DNA from 2 places in the Salinicola sp. CPA57 genome. Region 2 is predicted to be linked to the other one. Evidence: riboswitches for the same ligand, from Rfam matches in the RefSeq annotation. Region 2 holds a riboswitch; the other holds the start of a gene.
What was found. A riboswitch is a leader RNA that binds a small molecule or an ion and turns the genes downstream of it on or off. The one in region 2 is predicted to bind thiamine pyrophosphate.
Positions count from the first base shown of each region.

Region 1: another riboswitch for thiamine pyrophosphate. It lies ahead of thiC (phosphomethylpyrimidine synthase ThiC); the one in region 2 lies ahead of DOM36_RS03940 (ABC transporter ATP-binding protein).

Region 1 is NZ_PZJR01000016.1:180,875-188,022, reverse strand. It holds gene DOM36_RS17565 (peptidylprolyl isomerase) at 1-42, shown strand, start outside; gene DOM36_RS17560 (CsbD family protein) at 320-508, shown strand; gene DOM36_RS17555 (dicarboxylate/amino acid:cation symporter) at 680-1,930, opposite strand; gene thiC (phosphomethylpyrimidine synthase ThiC) at 2,140-4,062, opposite strand; TPP riboswitch at 4,176-4,306, opposite strand; gene DOM36_RS17545 (LysR substrate-binding domain-containing protein) at 4,406-5,296, opposite strand; gene DOM36_RS17540 (MFS transporter) at 5,476-6,741, shown strand; gene DOM36_RS17535 (VOC family protein) at 6,846-7,148, opposite strand, start outside.
Region 2 is NZ_PZJR01000003.1:354,381-361,528, reverse strand. It holds gene DOM36_RS03950 (potassium/proton antiporter) at 1-652, opposite strand, end outside; gene DOM36_RS03945 (hypothetical protein) at 734-1,600, opposite strand; TPP riboswitch at 1,670-1,774, shown strand; gene DOM36_RS03940 (ABC transporter ATP-binding protein) at 1,810-2,553, shown strand; gene DOM36_RS03935 (ABC transporter permease) at 2,546-3,322, shown strand; gene DOM36_RS03930 (ABC transporter substrate-binding protein) at 3,408-4,415, shown strand; gene DOM36_RS03925 (hypothetical protein) at 4,440-5,354, shown strand; gene DOM36_RS03920 (alpha/beta fold hydrolase) at 5,398-6,183, opposite strand; gene DOM36_RS03915 (7-cyano-7-deazaguanine/7-aminomethyl-7-deazaguanine transporter) at 6,263-6,943, opposite strand.

The sequences.
Region 1 (7,148 bases), on a different contig from region 2:
CAGTTCGGATATCACCTGCTGGAAGTCACCTCGCGCACCTGACTTGCGCACCTGATAGGTCGTCGGGCCGCCCGCATTCGGGCGGCTTCTTTTCTTCCCGGTTACCCCCACCTTTCCTGCCTGTTTACCATTGCGGTGATCGGCCTCTTGGTATCGGTCCCGTGGTCACGCCCGCAACTCAAGCACAAAACATTACCAAATTTTCCATTTGGCTTTTCCGCGGCGAACTACGCTGAGGATACGCTCACCGTCGCCGAGGGCTCGGTATTGACAACGCGGCGAGCGGATAAGGATATCCACGAAAAGCGAGGTAGTACTGATGACTACGAATTCGAAGTCAGACAAGACGGAAGGCAAGGTCGACAAGGTCGCCGGTAAGGTAAAGGAAGCGGCTGGCAAGATGACCAAGGACCGCGAGCTCGAAGGTAAAGGCAAAACTCAGCAAGCCAAGGGGGATGCCAAGTCTGCCAAGGGCAATCTCAAGGACGCCACCAAACCACGCCACTAACAACTCGAGTCATCGAACCTCGTAGTTGCCAATGTTTCATGACTCCAAGGTTCTTTATTCAGCAGCCCCGGCATTCGCCGGGGCTGCTCTCGTCTCAGACTGGCAGTTCAGTTCAGTTCAATTCAATTGGGTTCAGTACCGAAACTCGACAGCCAGCATCGGCTGGAGCACTCAAGCCTTGCCGCGACTGTTGTAAATCTCCAGATCCAGCTCTTTCTCGCTCTTGCCGACCAGTGTCGTCACCATCAGATCGCCGGCGACGTTGACGCTGGTGCGCGCCATGTCGAGGATACGATCGATTCCCGCCACCACCCCGATCGCTTCAAGCGGCAGTCCGATCTGCGCCAGCACGATCGACAGCATGATCAGCCCCGCACCGGGTACGCCGGCCGTACCGATCGATGCCAGCGTGCCGGTCAGTACGATCATGCCGTAATCCATCATCGTGAGATCGGCCCCGACCAGCTGAGCGACGAACAGCGCCGCGACACCCTGGTAGATCGCGGTACCGTCCATGTTGATGGTCGCGCCCACCGGCAGCACGAAACTCGATACACCTTCCGAGACACCGAGATTCTTCTGGGCACAACGAATCGAAACCGGCAGGGTGCCGGAGGAGGAGGCCGACGAGAACGAAACGACCAGGGCGTCGATGATGCCCTGCAGATAGCGCATCGGATTCAATCGGCCGACCAGGCTCAGCAGGCCGGTATAAACGACCAGAACATGAACGATGCAGGCGAGGTAGACCACGCCGATGACCTTGGCCAGCGGCAGCAGCACGTCCAGCCCATATTGTCCGGAGACGTTGGCCATCAGACCGAAGACCCCGAATGGCGCGAACGCCATGACGATGGCGGTGAGCTTGTACATCGCTTCGGCGAAGCTTTCGAAGACGCGCACGACGGGCTCGCCTTTCTCGCCGATCAGCATCAGGGAAATGCCGAGCCCGATGGCGAAGACGATGATCTGCAGGATATTGCCCTCGATCATCGCCTGAAGGGGATTCGACGGCACCAGGCCGACGACGATATCGACCAGCGACGGCGCGTCGTTGGTCTGCTGCGCCGCGCTCATCGACGCATCCGCGCCGACGCCCGGCTGGAAGATCGTCGCGGCGACCAGGCCGATGACGATCGCGAAAGCGGTCGTGATCAGGTAGAGCCCGATCGTACGGGCGCCGACACGGCCCATCTTCTGCGGGTCGCGCATCCCGGTGATGCCGACGACCAGGGTCGAGAAGACCAGCGGCACGATCAGCATCTTGATGCCGTTGATGAAGATATCGCCGAGCGGTTTGAACATGCTGGCCTGTTCGCCCATCAACGCACCGGCGAGCACACCCAGCACCAGGCCCGTGATGATCTTTTGCCACAGGGGAATGCGTCGCCATAGATTTGGCCGGGAGGTTGTTGCAGTCATGCGCGTGGTCCTTGTGCAGGCGAAATTGCCGGGGGCAAAAGCGCGCATTTTACGCATCCCCGGGCCTTTTGCGATCCGTCCATTCGAAAACGGGATGGCATATAACCTGATTGCGACCAAAGTCTCAGCGCGTCGATCCGGCAGTGAAGCCTGCGTCGACGCTCGGAAGACGCAGGCCCGCTTGCACAGGCGTTGTACCGCCGGCGGTATCAGATTTCCCGATACAGCTCACCGCCCTCACGCTTGAACCGCTCGGCCTGCTCGTTCATGCCGGCGTCCCGCGCGGCGATCACCTCGTCGGCATTGCCGCCGAAGCGTTCGCGGACCTCCTGGGTGATCTTCATCGAGCAGAACTTCGGCCCGCACATCGAGCAGAAGTGGGCCACCTTGGCGGCATCCTTGGGCAGCGTCTCGTCGTGATAGGCACGGGCGGTATCCGGGTCGAGTCCGAGATTGAACTGGTCCTCCCAGCGAAATTCGAAGCGTGCCTTGGACAGCGCGTTGTCGCGACGCTGGGCGCCGGGGTGCCCCTTGGCCAGGTCGGCAGCGTGAGCCGCGATCTTGTAGGTGATGATGCCGGTCTTGACGTCATCCTTGTTGGGCAGGCCCAGATGTTCCTTGGGCGTGACATAGCAGAGCATGGCGCAGCCGTACCAGCCGATCTGCGCCGCACCGATGCCGGAAGTGATGTGGTCGTAACCGGGTGCGATATCGGTGGTCAGCGGGCCGAGCGTATAGAAGGGCGCTTCATCGCAGCACTGGAGCTGCTTCTCCATGTTCTCCTTGATCAGTTGCATCGGCACATGGCCGGGGCCTTCGATCATTACCTGCACGTCGTGTCGCCAGGCGATCCGGGTCAACTCGCCCAGCGTTTCGAGCTCGGCGAACTGCGCTTCGTCGTTGGCATCGGCGATGGATCCGGGGCGCAGACCGTCACCCAGCGAGAACGAGACGTCGTAGGCCTTCATGATCTCGCAGATGTCCTCGAAATGGGTGTAGAGGAAGCTCTCTTTGTGGTGATACAGGCACCATTTGGCCATGATCGAGCCGCCCCGGGAGACGATGCCGGTGACGCGCCGGGCCGTCATCGGAACATGGTGCAGGCGCACGCCGGCGTGAATGGTGAAGTAATCCACCCCCTGTTCCGCCTGTTCGATCAGGGTGTCGCGGAAGATTTCCCAGCTCAGGTTTTCGGCCACGCCGTCGACCTTCTCCAGCGCCTGGTAGATCGGCACCGTGCCGATCGGTACCGGCGAGTTGCGGATGATCCACTCCCGCGTCTCGTGAATGTTCTGGCCGGTGGAGAGATCCATGATGGTGTCTGCGCCCCAGCGGATGCCCCAGGTCATCTTGTCGACCTCTTCCTCGATCGAGGAGGTCACGGCCGAATTGCCGAGGTTGCCGTTGATCTTCACCAGAAAGTTGCGCCCGATGATCATCGGCTCGCTCTCGGGATGATTGATATTGGCCGGGATGATCGCCCGGCCGCGAGCCACTTCGTCGCGCACGAACTCCGGCGTGATCTCGTCGGGCAGCTCGGCACCGAAAGATTCGCCCGGATGTTGATGATCAAGCATGGGATCTTGGTAAGAGCCGAGCATCGGATCGAGATGGGCACGGCTTGCCTCTCGCCGACGCTGATTCTCCCGAATCGCGATGAACTCCATCTCCGGGGTGATGATGCCCTGGCGGGCGTAGTGCAACTGGGTGACGTTGGCATCCCGTCCCTCTGTTGTCATGCGGGCACGACGTGGCGTGCGCCGGAGCTGAAATCGCAGTGTCGAAAGGCGCAGGTCCTCCGCGCGCAGACGGCCGTAACGAGAGCTCGGGCCCTCGAGCCATTCGGTATCATCGCGTTGGTCGATCCAGCCACGGCGCAGCTCGGGCAACCCGCGACGAATGTCGATCTCCGCTGCAGGGTCGGTATAAGGGCCGGAAGTATCGTAGACGGTGAGCGGTGCGTTGGGTTCGAGTCCGCTTCGTGTCTGCGTCGGCGAGAGCGCGATCTCGCGCATCGGCACCCGGATATCGGGACGCGAGCCTTCGACGTAAATCTTTCGCGAGGCTGGCAACGGCGCGATGGCAGCGCTGTCGACGCGGGCGGTTTCGGAGAGAAACTGTGGGGATTTCATGTTCGGTCGTGCTCCGTGGCATGACTTGCCAGGCGTATTTGCCAAGGCTATCGGGTCAGGCCGGCGCACAGCGCAGGAGGGGGAGAACGAATCGACGGAACGGTATCCGGGAATGAGATTCTCCGCTTGATCCCTACGCCGGTACTAGCCGGATCAGGTTCGTCGGGATCCGTCGTGGCGCCGTCGAAAGACTCTCGGCGCAGGACGATCTCAGCCGGTTCCACCGGCACCCCGTCAAGCTGGCGATAGCGTTCATCGCCATCAGCAGTCTGTGGCGAGGGTCGGGCTGGGTCAAGCAGGGTTTACGTCCGGGCCACGGTTGTGGTGTCGATAAAACTGCGCTTCATGGATCGACGGCGCGCTCGACCAGATCGATGAACGCCTGGGCCTGTGGCGTCAGTTGGTGTCTCGTATGGGTCAGCCACACCTCGGAAACCGCGTCCCCGTCACTGATGGGCCGATAGCGAACATTGTCGACCTGGATATGCTGGAACGAGGCGGGCAGGATCGAGACCCCGAGACCGCTGGCGACCAGGCTGATGATGGTGTTGGGACCGCCGACCTCCTGGACCAGCCGAGGCGCCAAGCCGCGTTTGGCGAATAGCGCATTGAATTGATCCAGCAGGCCGGTGCCGGCGGCGGGCGAGAAGTAGACGAACGGGTGGGTTGCCAGTTCGTCGAGCGTTAACGGTAGCGCGCTGCCGCCGAGCGGGCCCTGTTCATTGACCACGGCCATCAGCGGTTCGCGAATCAAGGTGAATGCCGCGAGGCCATCCGGCAGGGTCGCGGGGCGCATGATCCCGATATCCAGGTCACCCTGGAGCAGAGGTTCGATCTGGCGCTGGCTGTTGAGCTCGTGCATGCGAAGCTCGACGTCGGGGTAGCCTTGCCGATAACGCATCAGCGTCTGCGGCAGCGTTGGCGTCAACGGTACCGACGTGGTGAAGCCGATACGCAACTGACCGGCCTCGCCACGCCCGAGCCGGGACACTCGACGCGTGGCGCGTTCGGTTCGCGCCAGAATGTCACGCGCTTCATCGAGCAGCAGTCGGCCCGCCTCGGTCAGCTCGACGCGGCGATTGGTCCGAGTCAGCAGACGCGTGCCTAGTTCGCGCTCCAGCGCCTGGATCTGCTGGCTCAACGGTGGCTGCGAGATTCCCAGCCGCTCGGCGGCGCGGCTAAAGTGAAGCTCTTCGGCCACAGCGACGAAATAACGTAGATATCGTAGTTCCATGGGGAAACTCGCAGCTCCATTGAGTCGAAAAACCTCTCAAAAGCATCGAATAATATATTAGAAAGCTTAATGGCGGCGGCGTAACCTACCAAGGTCTACATCGAATCTCTAAACCCCTGATGCCCCCGAAGCACCTTCATTCCCGGTCGGCTTCGGTCATCGATATCGGGAGAACCGGGTTGTCTCGCCACTCCTCATCCGAGATCCACCGCGCTACGCAGGCCACTCATCATCAGCTGGAACGCGAGGCGGAAACCGTCGAGAGCGGTTTCATCGAGCGCGGGCAGCGCGGTTACCGGCCGACCATGCTGGCGCTCTTTCTCGGCGCCTTTTCAACGTTCGTGCTTCTCTATTGCGTGCAGCCGCTGATGCCGATCCTGTCGGACGCCTTCGGTATCGATGCAGCCACCAGCAGTCTGTCGCTGTCGGTATCGACTGGCATGCTGGCGGTCGGGCTGTTGATTACCGGTCCCATTTCCGATGCGGTAGGGCGCAAGTTGGTGATGACGGTCGCGCTGCTGGCGGCGTCGACCTGTACGCTGCTGGCGGCGGTGATGCCCAACTGGACCGGCATTCTGATCATGCGAGCGCTGGCGGGGCTGTCGCTTTCCGGGCTCTGTGCGGTGGCGATGACCTATCTCAACGAGGAGATTCATCCCCGCTACGTGGGGCTGTCGATGGGGCTCTACATCAGCGGCAACTCGATCGGCGGCATGAGCGGTCGCCTGATCAGCGGCGTGATGGTGGACTGGGTGCCGTGGCGCTGGACGCTCGCTACCATTGGCATCGTGGCGCTAATCGCGGCGTTGCTGTTCATGCGCTGGCTGCCGCCATCCCGGCACTTCACCCCCCGCCCGCTCAACTGGCGCAGTGTTCTTTCCGGCTTCACCGTTCATTTCAAGGATCGAGGGCTGCCCTGGCTCTTCGTCGAAGCCTTTCTGCTGATGGGCGGCTTCGTCACGCTCTACAACTATATCGCCTACCGTCTGCTGGCCGAGCCCTATCAGGTGAGCCAGGCGTTGGTGGGGCTGCTTTCGATCGCCTATCTGTCAGGCACCTACAGTTCGGCCTGGGCAGGGTCGCTGGCGGACCGGCTCGGGCGTCAGCGGATCTTCTGGATGTTCATCGCGATGATGCTGGCAGGCTTGGCCATCACGCTGTTCGAGCCGATCAGCCTGATCCTGATCGGCATGCTGGTCTTCACCTTTGGTTTCTTCGCCGCGCATTCGCTGGCTAGCGGCTGGGTCGGCCTGCGCGCCAGGCAGGCCAAGGGGCAGGCGTCGTCGCTCTATCTGTTCAGCTACTATCTCGGCTCCAGTGTCGCCGGCACGCTCGGTGGTGCCTTCTGGTACTGGGGCGGCTGGAACGGGGTGTCGCTGTTCATCGCGGTATTGCTGCTGACAGCGCTGGCGATCGGCGGATTGCATCTGCGGCGGCTTGCCTAGCGGCTGCGTCGTTTCTCAATGAAAAAAGCTGGCGATCTTCTGATCGGCAGCTTTTTTTTACGGCCTGAAGACAGGAATTTTACGCCCTGGCTAACCGGCAAAAATCACTTCGCGAAGAGCTGGCCCATATCCTTGAACGCCTTGAATTCCAGGGCGTTACCGCACGGATCGAGCAGGAACATGGTGGCCTGTTCGCCGGGCTGACCCTTGAAGCGCACGTAGGGTTCGATCACGAACCGGGTGCCAAAGCCCTGCAGGCGCTCGGCCAGCGCTTCCCACTCCGGCCAGCTCAGCACGATACCGAAGTGCGGCACCGGGACATCGTGACCGTCGACGGGATTGGTATGGGCCGATTCCTGCGAGGGCGTCTGCGGGTGCTCGTGAATCACCAACTGGTGACCGTAGAA
Region 2 (7,148 bases):
CCAGATCCAGATAGCGCAGCAGTTTCGCCGATACCCAGCCGCCACCCAAGCCGACTGCGAGCCCCAGCCCGAACTGCAGGACGAAGCGCATCAACGTTTCCCAGACGCCACCGACCGCCCCGGTGAGCAGGTCGGCAAGCGTGATGGTGAGAAAGATCGCCATCGGGTCGTTGGTGCCGGATTCGATTTCGAGCGTGGCCCCCACTCGCTCGTTGAGATTGACGCCCTGCCCCTTGAGCATCGAAAACACCGCTGCCGCGTCGGTCGATCCGACGATCGCCCCGACCAGCAGACCTTCGACCGGCGTCAGATCGAGCAGCCACATGGCCAGCAGGCCGACGATGCCGCTGGTTAGAAACACTCCGATGGTCGCCAGCGACAGCGCCGGTTTGAGGCCCACCCGAAAGGTTCGCAAACGCGTGCGCAGGCCACCATCGAGCAGTATCATCGCCAGCGCCAGATGGCCGATCAGGAACGCCTGGGAGTAGTCGTCGAACTGTAGTCCCAGCACGCCCTCCTCACCCGCGAGCATGCCCAGGCCCAGGAAGAGAACGAGCAGCGGTACGCCGATCCGGGACGACACCCGGCTGGCCAGAATACTGAGGGCTATCAGCGCCCCGCACACGAGAAACAGGCTATTGATCGAGTCCAAGTCTCAGCCATCGGTTATGAGTTGAGATGACCCAGTATGCCATGCAGACGTTGCCATGCGCGGCGAAAAATAGCAGGAAATTTAATCTTTTAGCCAATGCGGGTGATCGATTGTCCGATCCTTGGCGTTCTCCCCGTGCAGGGACAACAACAGCGCCAGCGCTCGCATCCCGGGGCGAAAGCGCGCGAGATCCGGCAGCGTCTGGAGACGGCCATAGGCCGCGACGAAGGCATCGCGCTGAGAGGCGTTTTCCAGAAGCAACTCGAGCAGGCACAGGTCGAGCTCCAGTGGCGCCCACACCAACGCTTCCCAGTCACTCCATAGCCAGTCCGTCGCGCCTTCCAGAAACTGATCGCTGCGAAGATCCGGCAGCGACCAGACGCTTTTCGAGGGCTGCGGCCAGCTCGGCATTTCCGGAATCCAGCGACGACCGGGATGCCCTTCGACGAACGCGCGAGCCCGTTGGGGCCAGCTCGATAGCGGCCAGACGTCGGCGCTGGGATGGCCGAAGCCCGGCAGGGCTTCCCGATGGAGGATCGCGAGCTGCTCGCCGAGCCGGGTTGCCAACGCCACGCTCATCGGAGGGGAAACGGCATGACGCCAAGGCAGGCTCCAGAGCGGGATGCCCTGTAATCGGCCAAGAAACGTCATCGGCAATGGCGCCATCGGCAGGCGCGGTGGGAGCAGTCCCGGCACTTGGGTCAGCGCTTCGGCCGCCTGCCAGCGATCGAGGCCGAACAGCTGCTGAATCCCCCACCAGAACCCGTCGGTCGCCGGCGACCTTCGGGCCAGTTTGAGCAGCTGCGGGGAGAGCTCCTCGCTTCGCCACAGCCAGTTGGCGCTGTCCGGCCAACGCAGCGCAAGCGGCGTCAGCGATTTGCCGGTCAACACCGATACCCGTCGAGTCAGTTCGGCATCCGCTCGGATCGGGCGATCTCGGGTCGTCAATGGACTTCATCCTTGCGTCGGTTCGACTATCGCCGGTGGGCAGGCGGCGTCGGGCGGCGTACAATCCCGGGCACTGGATAGGGGTGCCCGCGCGACGGGCTGAGAGTGCGGTCATGCACAACCCTGGAACCTGAACCGGCTAGTACCGGCGGAGGAAATGCCAGCTGTTCTCGCATGACTTCGCCCGTTTCCCCCTGATGGGAGTTGTCATGTCACCGCCCGGACTCGTCCTCCGCCACGCTTCGCTGACTTTCGGCGATCGCCCGCTGTTTCAAGCGCTTCAGGCGCGATTCGACGCGGGCAGCTGGACTTGCCTGCTCGGTCGCAGCGGCAGTGGCAAAAGTTCTCTGCTGCGCATGATCGCCAGCCTGAGACTGCCTGACAACCACCATCTCGATCTCCAGACCAGTGACGGCATCCCGTTGGCAGGCCGTGTTGCCTGGATGGCCCAGCAGGACCTGCTCGTACCCTGGCAAAGAGTGGCGGGTAACGTCATGCTCAGCGCCCACTGGCAAGGACGACCCACTGCGGCTGATCGACGGCGCGCCGAGCATCTGCTGGCCCAGGTCGGTCTTGCCGACAAGGCCGATCGATGGCCTGACGAGCTCTCCGGCGGCCAGCGCCAGCGTATTGCTCTCGCCCGCACCCTGTTCGCGGACGCCAGCGTGGTTCTGATGGACGAGCCTTTCTCCGCCGTCGATGCCATCACCCGGCTCGAACTTCACGATCTGGCTAGCCGGCTTCTGGCCGACCGCACCGTGCTCATGGTGACACATGATCCGCTCGAGGCGCTGCGCCTGGCCGATAGAATCCTGATCCTGCAGGGAGAACCCGCACGCCTGGTATCGATTTCGGTTCCCCCGGGCGACCGGCCGCGCTCGCTCGACGACAGCGAGCTACAGCGTCGTCAGGCCGAACTGGTGACCCAGTTGCGAGAGACGGACGATGCCTGAACGCGCACTGCTGAAACGCTTGGTTCGGCCCTTGCTGGCGCTGGTCACGATCGTCGCCATTTGGCAGCTGGTGCTGACCCTGACCGGCGTACCACGCTACATTCTGCCTTCACCCATGGCCGTTGGACGCGCCCTGATCGACCAGCGTGGTCTCCTTGCCCATCATGCCGGGATCACCGCCATCGAGATCGTTGCCGGACTGATCGGCGGTATCCTGCTGGGGCTGACGACAGCACTGGCACTGGCTCGATTCCGGGCATTGCGGCGCACGCTGCTGCCGCTACTGCTGATCAGCCAGGCCATTCCGCTGTTCGCGCTGGCACCGATTCTGATGCTGTGGCTCGGTTACGGGCTGGGCCCCAAGATTCTGATGGCCATGGTCATCATCTATTTTCCGGTCGCCTCCACCGGCTATGACGGCCTGCGACAGACACCGCAGGGCTGGCTGGACCTGGCCCAGACATTCGGATTGACCCGGCGCCAGCGGCTGTTGAAAGTCCAGCTGCCGGCCGCGCTGCCGTCGCTCGCTTCCGGCCTTCGCATGGCAGCGAGCGCGGCACCGATCGGCGCGGTCATCGGCGAATGGGTTGGCTCCAGCCAGGGCCTGGGCTATCTGATGCTCAATGCCAATGCCCGATTGCAGATCGACCTGATGTTTGCCGCCCTCGTCGTGCTGGTGGCGTTTGCCGTACTGCTCTACTTCGGCGTCGATGCCGCGCTGAGACTGGCAATGCCCTGGCACCATGACCGTGTGGAATCCGAACCCTGAAGCATTCCACGACCGCTCTTTTCGCAAGCTACCGCCTCATCCATGCAGGCTTGATGATTTCATCGAAACAACAGGGGAATTCCCGATGACAACCCAACGTTCAACATCTTGGCGCCGCGGTCTGGCGATGAGTCTGGCACTGCTTGCCCTGACTCTGGCGATGCCGGCCCTGGCGCAGGAAGCCGACGACGATCTGGCGCCGCAGATGATTCCGCTGAGCGTCATGCTCGACTGGTACGTCAATCCGGTTCACGCCCCGATCATCATCGCCAAGCAGCGCGGGCTTTTCGAGAAGCGCGGTCTGGATGTCGACATTCAGGCGCCGGCAGACCCCAGCGTTCCGCCCAAGCTTGTCGCCGCCGGCCGAATCGACCTGGCGGTCAGCTATCAACCCCAGTTGCACCTGCAGGTCGATCAGGGTCTGCCCATCGTGCGTGTGGGCACGCTGATCGCGACGCCCTTGAACGCCCTGCTGGTACGAGCGGACAGCGGCATCGAGGATATCTCCCAGCTCAAGGGCAAGAAAATCGGGTATTCGGTCGGTGGCGTCGAGGAAGTGCTGCTGTCGGCCATGCTCGAGCATAACGGCCTGAGCCTGGACGATGTCGAGATGGTCAACGTCAACTTTTCGCTGACACCGGCTCTGATCAGCGAAAAAGTCGACGGCGTGACCGGCGCGTTTCGTAACTTCGAGCCAGCGCAGATGAAGCAGGAAGGCGTCGAGGGCAAGGCGTTCTATATCGAGGAACAGGGCGTTCCCAGCTACGACGAACTGATCTTTGTCGCCAATCGCGAGACGCTCGATGAGCACCGCGACGCCGACCGGCGCTTCATGGATGCCATTGGTGAAGCAACGTCCTGGATCATCAACCACCCGGACGACGCGTGGCAGAGTTTCATCGCCTACGACCCCTCGCTGGATACGCCCCTGAACGCCGCAGCGTGGAAGGCTACCCTGCCGCGCTTCGCCCTGCGTCCCGCGGCACTGGATTCCAAACGCTACCGCGAATTCGAAGCCTTTCTGCTCGAGCGCGGCCAGATCAAAGCGCAAAGCCCGATCTCTCGTCTGGCGGTCGATCTCAACGCGCCGTAGAGGAAAATCGACTAGATTGATGATATGACTTCAAGATCATCATGTTACGACGTATTGCAATACGACCTGCTGCACTACGATCCGCAGCAGGATCCGATCCAGGCGCTGCCCAGCACGAACGTCGATTCACTGGGCGCGCTGCCCGCACGCCCGGGCGTCTATGTCTTTTTCGGTCACAACGAACTGCCGCTTTACGTCGGCAAAAGCGTCAATATTCGCAGCCGCGTCCGCAGTCATGTCCAGCAGCCGGTTTCCAGGCGACACGCTCAGATGGTAGCGCAGACCCGACGCATCGCGTGGCTGCGAACCAGCGGCGATCTAGGCGCCCAGCTGCTGGAAGCGGACCTGATCAAACGCTGGATGCCGCTCTACAACCGTCAGTTGCGCAAGCGCGTGCGGATGGTGAGCTGGAACTGGCCAGACGGCGACGACCGACCGACACTCACCGACGGCCAATGGATCGTAACGGCGCGGACGCAGTTCTTCGGGCTGTTTCGCAATCGCCGCGACGCCCAGATGACGTTGCGTGATATCGCCACGGACGAATCGCTCTGCCTGCGGGTTCTGGGACTGGAGGCCGGTAGCGGTCGCTGTTTCGGCTACCAGATCGGGCGCTGCCGAGGCGCTTGCTGTGGCGCTGAGAGCCTGGAGGCTCACGCCCAGCGAGCGCGTGAGGCGATGGAAAGACTGCGTATCGAAAACTGGCCATGGCCGGGGCGCGTCGCCTTTCGAGAAAGCAACCAGCATGGCGAGATCGGTCTGCATATCGTCGATCACTGGCACTACCTGGGTAGCGTCGAACGGCTAGACGACCTGCATGCGCTGCCCGATACGCGCGGTTTCGATATCGATACCTATCGCATTCTCAACCGCTTTATCTCGACGCCGAGCCCAGCCATCGAACCGATTCCGATCGATGGCGAAATTGACCTGATATGAGACCGAATTGAAACGCCCCCGTCCTGACCTGATTGCTGCGCTGTCAGGATGCGGCGAGGAAGCGGTTCACCGCATCCCGAAACGCTTCCGGCTGTTCGGCGTGCAGCCAGTGCCCGGCGCCATCCAGCGTCTGCCACTCGGCATTGGGCAGGACCGCATCGACAGACTCGCGATACCGATCCGGAACATAGTGCGAGGCGCCTCCCCGGATCAATAATGTCGCGCCTTCGAATGGCCGATCGCCGTCGGGTGGAGCAATGATCGCCTCGTACCCCGCGCTGATTTCGTCGAGACCGACTCGCCAGTACATGATCCCGTCGTCACCGCGGAGCAGATTGGTGGCCAGAAACTGGCGCGTGGCCGCGTCATCGACTTCTTCCTGCATCAGCGCTGCGGCGTCGCGGCGCGATGTCGGCCTTCCCGCCTCGACCCGGCGCATTGCCGTAAATATGTCATCGTGGCCGTGGTCGTAGGCAACCGGCGCGACGTCGGCAACGATCAGGTGAGCCACCCGCGCTGGATGCAAGCGGGCCAGGGTCATCGCAACCTTGCCGCCCATCGAGTGGCCCAGCAGGTCGAATCGTTTGACCTCGAGCTCGTCCAGCAGCGCGACGACATCGGCCGCCATCGCAGCATATTGCATCCCGTCGGCATGCGGCGAACGGCCATGGTTGCGCAGATCGACGGCAATCACCCGACGCTCGTCCTGCCACTGCTTGATGTGGGAACGCCAGTTGTCGGCGCTACCGAACAGTCCGTGAAGTATGACCAGCGGTAGCGTCGCGTCGCCGTTCTCCGGCACGCCCGTATCGATACAGTAAAGTTGCACGTCATCCCTCCTGAAAGCCGGTTCGGCAACCCTGGCAGCCGCCGTTGCAAGTTGCAGGATAACAAAATGCCGCCGGGGGTTACCCCTGCTGGCGCGACGCCCCCGGCAGATTGACCTGGTCTCGTTGCGTCAACAGGCGCCGACCGAGGTAGGCCAGCAGCACGCCGTACAGTGGCAGGAAAAAGATCAGACTGATCGACAGCTTCACGGCGTAATCGAACCAGGCGATCTCCACCCAATGTTCACGCATGAACGGATCGGGACCCTGCCAGAAGGCGATGGCAAAGAACGCGAAGGTATCCGCCAGGTTGCCGATGATCGTGGATAAGGTCGGCGCGACCCACCAGGCACGAAGCCGACGCATGCGGTCGAAAACATGGATGTCGAGCAGTTGCCCCAGCACGTAAGCCATGAAACTGGCCAACGCGATGCGTCCGACGAACAGATTCCACTGGGCCAGGGCCTCGAAACCCTGAAACCGTCCCTGCTGGAACAGCACCGATACCGCATAGGAAATCAGCAATGCCGGCACCATGACGCCGGCAATGATTCGTCTCGCCGATGACTTGCCGAACAGACGAACCGTCAAATCGGTAGCGAGGAAGATGAACGGGAAACTGAAAGCGCCCCAGGTGGTGTGCAGCCCCAAAAGCGTGAATGGCAACTGAACCAGATAGTTGCTGGCGGTGATCACCATCACGTGAAAGCTGACCAGCCAAAGTAACGCAAGTCGGAGCTGGCGGTTATCGAGTCTCAACATGGGAAGCCTTTTTCGTTTGCCGGGCTTTCGGTCACGGGCGTTCTAGCGTAACGAACGACCGTCAACGGAAGCTTACCGGGCGCCGGTGCGAATGAAGCGGCGGTGCCGGGCCGAGGGGTTAGGGAACCCTCTGGGATGACGGATAGCTTGCAGCACGCTGCAGCGGGCGCGAATTATAGGGATCCCGACCCAGGATCGCCAGTAC